DNA from 3 places in the Tardiphaga alba genome. Region 2 is predicted to be linked to each of the others. Evidence: riboswitches for the same ligand, from Rfam matches in the RefSeq annotation. Region 2 holds a riboswitch; each other region holds the start of a gene.

What was found. Region 2 has a riboswitch for cobalamin ahead of RPMA_RS21350 (DUF1636 family protein). Riboswitches for the same ligand answer to the same signal wherever they lie in the genome.
Region 1: another riboswitch for cobalamin. It lies ahead of RPMA_RS13915 (TonB-dependent receptor plug domain-containing protein); the one in region 2 lies ahead of RPMA_RS21350 (DUF1636 family protein).
Region 3: another riboswitch for cobalamin. It lies ahead of RPMA_RS22815 (ribonucleoside-diphosphate reductase subunit alpha); the one in region 2 lies ahead of RPMA_RS21350 (DUF1636 family protein).

What each region holds. Positions count from the first base shown of each region.
Region 1 covers NZ_CP036498.1:2,920,883-2,923,144, reverse strand. The annotation lists gene RPMA_RS13920 (nitroreductase) at 48-722, shown strand; cobalamin riboswitch at 821-1,028, shown strand; gene RPMA_RS13915 (TonB-dependent receptor plug domain-containing protein) at 1,141-2,262, shown strand, end outside.
Region 2 covers NZ_CP036498.1:4,471,907-4,474,168, reverse strand. The annotation lists gene cobT (nicotinate-nucleotide--dimethylbenzimidazole phosphoribosyltransferase) at 1-766, opposite strand, end outside; cobalamin riboswitch at 865-1,060, shown strand; gene RPMA_RS21350 (DUF1636 family protein) at 1,153-1,599, shown strand; gene cobU (bifunctional adenosylcobinamide kinase/adenosylcobinamide-phosphate guanylyltransferase) at 1,596-2,126, shown strand; gene cobW (cobalamin biosynthesis protein CobW) at 2,127-2,262, shown strand, end outside.
Region 3 covers NZ_CP036498.1:4,766,136-4,768,397, forward strand. The annotation lists partial or broken gene RPMA_RS22815 (ribonucleoside-diphosphate reductase subunit alpha) at 1-1,148, opposite strand, end outside; cobalamin riboswitch at 1,362-1,573, opposite strand; gene RPMA_RS22820 (glycosyltransferase family 87 protein) at 1,623-2,262, opposite strand, start outside.

The DNA.
Region 1 (2,262 bases), 1.6 Mb from region 2:
GAATATCCCCGCCAATCAAAAACGCCTTTCGGGGAGCTTTCACGCCCATGCAGTTCGATGACGTCATTCTCGGCCGCCGGAGCATCCGCGGTTACAAGCCTGATCCGGTGCCGCAGAAGCTGATCGAGGAAATCATCAATCTGGCGATGCGCGCGCCGTCGTCGATGAATACGCAGCCATGGAATTTCTACGTCATCACCGGCGAGCCCCTGAACAAGATCCGCGCCGGCAATACCGAGCGCATGGTCGCCGGCATTCCGCAGTCGCGCGAATTCCGCACCGGGCAGCCATTTGCAGGCGCGCATCGCGACCGTCAGGTCGGTGTTGCCAAGCAGCTGTTCGCAGCGATGGGGATCGCGCGCGACGACAAGGAGATGCGGCAGGACTGGGTGCTGCGCGGCTTCCGCCAGTTCGATGCGCCGGTTTGCATCATCGTGACTTATGACCGCGTGCTGGACGGCAGCGACGATACGCCGTTCGATTGCGGCGCCGTGGCCACCGCCCTCGTCAATGCCGCCTGGTCGCGCGGGCTCGGCGCCGTCATCAACAGCCAGGGCATCATGCAGTCGCCGGTGGTGCGCGAGCATGCGGGGATCGCCGACGACCAGATCATCATGAAGAGCATCGCGCTCGGCTGGCCCGATGACACATTCCCTGCCAATGCCGTGGTGTCCGAGCGCAAATCGGTGGCGGAAGCGACGCGGTTCGTCGGCTTCACATAATGTGGCGAAAGCGGACAGCGCGTGTTGCGAGGCAAACACGATCAACAGGGATGCCGTCCGGCATCGCTCTGCTTCTCTTGACACCCCGCTACCATCATCCTTAACGTGCAGCCGACGGTCCCCCGCAAGGGATTAAAAGGGAATGTGGTGCGAGGCGCGTTGCGACGGGCCTCAATGCCATAGCTGCCCCCGCAACTGTAAGCGGAAAGCCTCTCATCAGATGCCACTGGGAAACTCGGTCCCGGGAAGGCGATGCGGAGGCGACGACCCGCGAGCCAGGAGACCTGCCGTCAATCGTGGTCACACGCGAAGATGTCGGTCGGGGAGTACAGACATATGTTCATCGGAGACTCCCAGAGTCTCACGTGAACCTCGTTCGCTGTGACGTGCCACTGACGTCACCACCGAGGTTTCACTCATGTCGTCCGCCTTCCGTCCATCGCCCACTCACGGGCGCTTCCTGCTCAGCTCCTGCATCCTTGCGCTGTCGCTCGGTGCTGGCGCCGCGCAGGCCCAGCAAATCGCCTCGCCGAACCTTCTGCCTCCCGTCGAGATCGTCACGCCCCGGCCGAATGCCGCAACGGCGCAGCCGGCGCAGACCCGCACCCGGCGCGCCGCCCGCCGGCCTGCGCCCCCTGCGGAGACCGTCACGGCCGCACCAAACCCCTTCCCGCCCGTGGTGATCAGCCCGACCGGCATCGCGACCTCCGTCGATCGCGTCGCAAGCTCGGTCAGCGTCGTCACGCAGAAGGACATCGAGACCCAGCAATATCGCGCGGTGCCCGATGTGCTCGCCACCATTCCGGGCCTCAATGTGGTGCAGACCGGCGGCCCCGGCGGCCAGACCTCGGTGTTCATGCGCGGCACCAATTCCAACCACACCAAGGTGCTGATCGACGGCATCGATGTCGGCGATCCCTCGACGCCGAACGGCGCGTTCGACTATGCGAACCTGCTGACAGCGAATGTTCAGCAAATCGAAGTGCTGCGCGGCCCGCAAAGTGGCCTCTATGGCTCCGATGCGATCGGCGGCGTGATCTCCGTCATCACCCGCAAGGGCGAAGGCCCGGCCCGCGTCTCCGGCACATTCGAGGCCGGCTCGTTCAACACCTTCAACCAGAATATCGGTCTCAGCGGCTCGAAGGACAATGTGAACTACGCCTTCAGTGTCGCTCATCTTCATGCCGGCGATGTCCCCGTCACGCCGCAGCAGTCGCTGCCACCTGGTCAGCGGGCGATCGGCAACAATTACGACAACAAGACCATTTCCAGCAAAGTCGGCGTCGATCTGAACGAGAACCTGACCATCAATTCGGTGCTGCGCTACACCGATGCGCTGCTCTATTTCACCGGCGACGACTTCAACTTCCCGAGCGCACCCAATCCCACCCAGAGCTCGCACGCCGTGCAGCAATTCGCCACCCGCGAGGAAGCCGTGTGGACGGCGCTGGATGGTCGCATCCGCAGCTATTTCGGCGTCAACTATTCGAACAACAACCGGTTTGACCGTTCGCCCACATCGGCAACGCCGAGCAGCAGC
Region 2 (2,262 bases):
ACGCGGCACCGAGGATCGCGCCGGCCATGCCCGCAATTTCGAGCCCGCCGAATTCGATGAGCACATCGAGCGGCGCCGTCGCATCGTTGCGCGCAGCTGCCATTTCGATAGCTATACGCTTGCGGCTCATACCAGCGTCGTCCTGACCTGCGCCGACGCCGATGCAGTCGTCGAGCGATGCGGGCGCGAGGCGATGAGCGAGCAGTGCAGAGGATGCTGTGTTGCCGATGCCCATCTCGCCAAGCGCAATGATATCAGCGCCGGCTTTGATCTCGCCGATGGCGATGCGGATGCCGTGGTTCAGGGCCTCGGTGGCTTGCCCCGCTGTCATTGCCGGCTCGCGCGCGGCATTGGCCGTGCCCATGCGCACCTTTGCATCGCGCAGGCCGGGATGCACCGGCAGTTCAGCCGCGACACCGATATCGATGACACGGACGTCCATGCCATTGGCTTTGGCAAATGCATTGGCGCTGGCGCGACCGGCGAGATAGGTCATCACCATCGCGACGGTGACGGCGGACGGATATTGCGACACGCCTTCGGCCACGAGCCCGTGATCGCCGGCGAACACCAACAATACAGCCTTCTCGCCGCGCGGTTCGCCGGGATGGCGGATCATGCCGAGTTGCACAGCGAGTTCCTCGATTCGCCCGAGCGAGCCCGGCGGCTTCGCCTTGCCGTCGATGGTCGCACGAAGGCTGGCTTCGGTTGCGGGATCGAGGGGCGTGAGGGCCGGCGGCTGGAAGAGGGGGCTGAAAGAGGTCAAATGCGGGTTCCTTTGGCCGTCTGTCTCGCGCATCCATGGCCTTTCGGTCAACAGTGGCTGCGCAGTTCCGGCCGTGGTTGACCCCGGCTGTGGGTGCAGATAGCGTCCGCCGCGATGGTCCTTCCGCGAGGAAGGTGAAAAGGGAAGCCGGTGCGATACCGGCGCTGCCCCCGCAACTGTAAGCGATGAGCCCGAGCCGGTGCCACTGGGAGTTCCCGATAGGGGAGCTGCTGGGAAGGCGGCAGCGGGCGCCGACTCGCGAGCCAGGAGACCTGCCGTCATGAACTGTGCTTTGGAGGCGTCGTCGGGGCGGGGTGCACCGGACGGGAGCGAGTGGATGCCCGCATCCGCGCGACCCAACAAAGCTCGTCTGATTTGAGCCCGTGATGGATCGCAACGCATCGACCTTGCCTGATGACTCCCGTGTCACCGAATTGCCTCGCCCGCTGCCCTCAGCGCCGGTGGTGGTGAGCGTCTGCGTGAATTGCAAGGCGGCTGATGGTGCGGTCGTCGGCCCGGCGATGCTCGATGCGGTGACGGCTGCGCTCGATGAGCGCGATGTCGCTGTCATGGTGCGGCCGGTGCAATGTCTCAGCGTCTGCAAGCGGCCGACCACCGTCGCGGTGACGAGCCAGGATGGCTACACGTTCTTGTTCGGCGATCTCGTGACGGACACCGGCCCGGATGCCGTCGCCTCTTTCGTGCAGTCCTATCAAAAATCCGACTACGGGCTCGTGCCATGGCGTGAGCGCGCCGATGTGTTGCGCAAGGGCATGGTGGCGCGCGTGCCGCCGCTGCGCTGGTCTCCGGAAGACGGCAGGGCGCCGAAATGACGTCGCTCGGCACCACGCTCGTCCTCGGCGGCGCGCGCTCCGGCAAATCGGCTTTCGCCGAACGGCTGATCGGCGAGATGTCGCTCACAAAAGTCTATCTCGCCACGGCGACGGCCGGCGACGATGAGATGCAGGCGCGCATCGCGCAGCATCGCAAGCAGCGCGGCGAAGGCTGGATCACCGTCGAGGAGCCGCTGGCGCTGGTGGACACGCTGACACGCGAATCCACCATCGGCCGCGTCGTCCTCGTCGATTGCCTGACGCTCTGGCTCTCCAATCTGATGATGGCCGAGCGCGATCCCGAAGTCGAGGCGAAGCGTCTGGTGCGCTTTCTCGACGTGTCGCGCTATCCCATCGTCTTCGTGTCCAATGAAGTCGGCCTCGGCCTCGTGCCCGAGACGCCGATCGGCCGCGCCTTTCGTGATGCGCAGGGCCGTCTCAATCAAACCATCGCCGCAGCCGTCAACAATGTCGCTTTCGTCGCTGCCGGCCTTCCGCTTTGGCTCAAGCGTTTTCAGGAGAACTGAATGTCCCGCGTTCCCGTCACCGTCCTCACCGGCTTTCTCGGCGCAGGCAAAACCACGCTGCTGCGTTCGCTGCTGACGCAAGCCGATGGCCGCCGCATCGCTGTGATCGTCAATGAATTCGGCGATGCCGGTTTCG
Region 3 (2,262 bases), 290 kb from region 2:
CAACCCGCGCACGCGGGTCCAGTCATTGCCGAGGCCGCCGGAATATTTTGCCAGCAGCGCATTATCCTTCACGGCTTTGAAGATGCCGTCGAGATCATCGGCCACGGTGGTGAGGAAGCAGGAGGACAGCTGCGGCCGCTGGGTGCCGGCATTGAACAGCGTCGGCGTCGAGGCCATGAAATCGAAGGACGACAAGAGATTGTAGAATTCGATGGCGCGGGCTTCGCGATCGATCTCGCGCAGCGCGAGGCCCATGGCGACGCGCATGAAGAAGGCCTGCGGCAGCTCGATGCGGTTACCCCGACATGCAGGAAATAGCGGTCATACAGCGTCTGCAGACCGAGGAACTGGAACTGCAGATCGCGTTCCGGCTTCAATGCAGCGGCGATCTTCTTGAGATCGAAGCGCGCAAGCTCGGGATCGAGCAGTTCGGCTTCGATGCCCGTCTTCACATAAGCGCCGAAATACTCCGCATAGCGCGTAGCCATGTCGGCCTGCGAAGCCGAATTTGGCACGCCATGCACATAGGTCAGAACTTCGGTGCGCAGCTTGTCGAGCAGCAGGCGCGCGCTGACATAGGTGTAGTTCGGTTCCTGCTCCACGAGCGTACGCGCGGCCATGATGCCGGCCAGCGCCAGTTCGTCCAGCGTGATCCCGTCATAGAGATTGCGCTTCGTCTCCTCCAGCACCGGCGCTGCATCGACACCATCGAGACCAGCACAGGCTTCGTTGACGATCAGCGCCAGACGCGCGGCATCAAGCGGCACACGCGTGCCACTGGCGAGCGTCACATGTAGCGCAGGCACGGCCGGAACAGCGGCTGGCTTCGCGGCGGCTTCCTCGGCACGACGACGGGCACGCTCCTCGCGATACAGCACATAAGCACGCGCCACCTTGTGGTGCTCGCTGCGCATCAGCGCCAGTTCGACCTGATCCTGCACGTCCTCAATGTGGAAGGTGCGCCCCTCCCCGATCCGCCGCGTCAGCGCGGCAAAAACCTCGCCGGTCAGCTGCTCGACAGCTTCATGAACGCGGCGAGATGCAGCGGCGGTGTTGCCTTCGACGGCGAGGAAAGCCTTGGTCATGGCCACCGAAATCTTGCCGGCATCGAAGGGCGACACCGTGCCATTGCGACGGATCACCTGCATGGACGGCTCGCGCGCAGGCACGACATTCGATTCGGAGGGTTGATGGGCAAGCACGGCATCGTGGCCGTTGGCGAGAGCGTGAGACGTGGAAGGCATCGGCAGGACCCCGTGTGATGCATCAAGCTGTGGGGGCTGGGGCCGAAGGTGCGTGCATCACTGCCGGGCGGACGCGCGGCATTGCCTGCAAGCGACCGCTGGGACACCCCGCCCATGGACGTTTCTGGTGTCACGGCAGGTCTCCTGACTCGCAGATCAAGCGTTTGTTTCGGTCTTCCCGGAGCGGTGAGGCCCCAGTGACGTGGTCGAAACAAACTCTCTGCTTACAGTTGCGGGGGCAGCGCCGGCCTAGCTCCATCAGAGCGCACCGGCTTCCCTATTATCTACCAAGTCTTGCGACAGGGCGGACCATGACATCTACATTTGGTGTGACCCGCGGCGAAGTGTCAAGCGCGCTGTGAGTTTCCTGAAAAGAAATCAGGCGGGGCTGTTGGTACCGTGGACAACTGCCTGGCCAAGAACGGCACCCGCCCGCCCAGCATTGCCGCCAAGGGCGCGATGGACCCGTATGCCCACCATCAGCGCGACCAGCAACGTGGCCCCGAAACCGGTCGGTGCAGCGCCGAGAAACTGGTAGGCGATGAGCATGACGACGGCGAGACCCAGCAGCGGCAGCTCGTGACGCAGGAAGCCCTCGGACAATCCCACCCGCAGGATGAAGCCGGCTGCAATCGCCAGCACCATCACGTCATAAAGAAACAGATAAGGCGTCGCGAGCAGTGCGCCGATCGCCAATGCTGCCGCCTTCCACTCGTAGCGCGCATGGCTGCGCCACAGCCACACCAGCGTCGAAGCAACGATGGCGAGAAGACTCCAATGCAGCGCCCAGGCCAGCGTCTCGCTGCCATCGAAGTAACGCACCAGCGCGAAGATGCTCTGCATCTTGCCGAACGGCGCGCGGCCCTCGACAAGGAAGGCCTGCGAGAACATCGGCATCCAGTGGAAAAAGGCCTGCCAGCTTTCGGTGCCGAAGGCGAGCCACGACACGACCGCGAGCGACACCGTGGTCACACCGGCGCTGATGAAAACGCGCCATTGCGCGGCAGCGATCAGCACC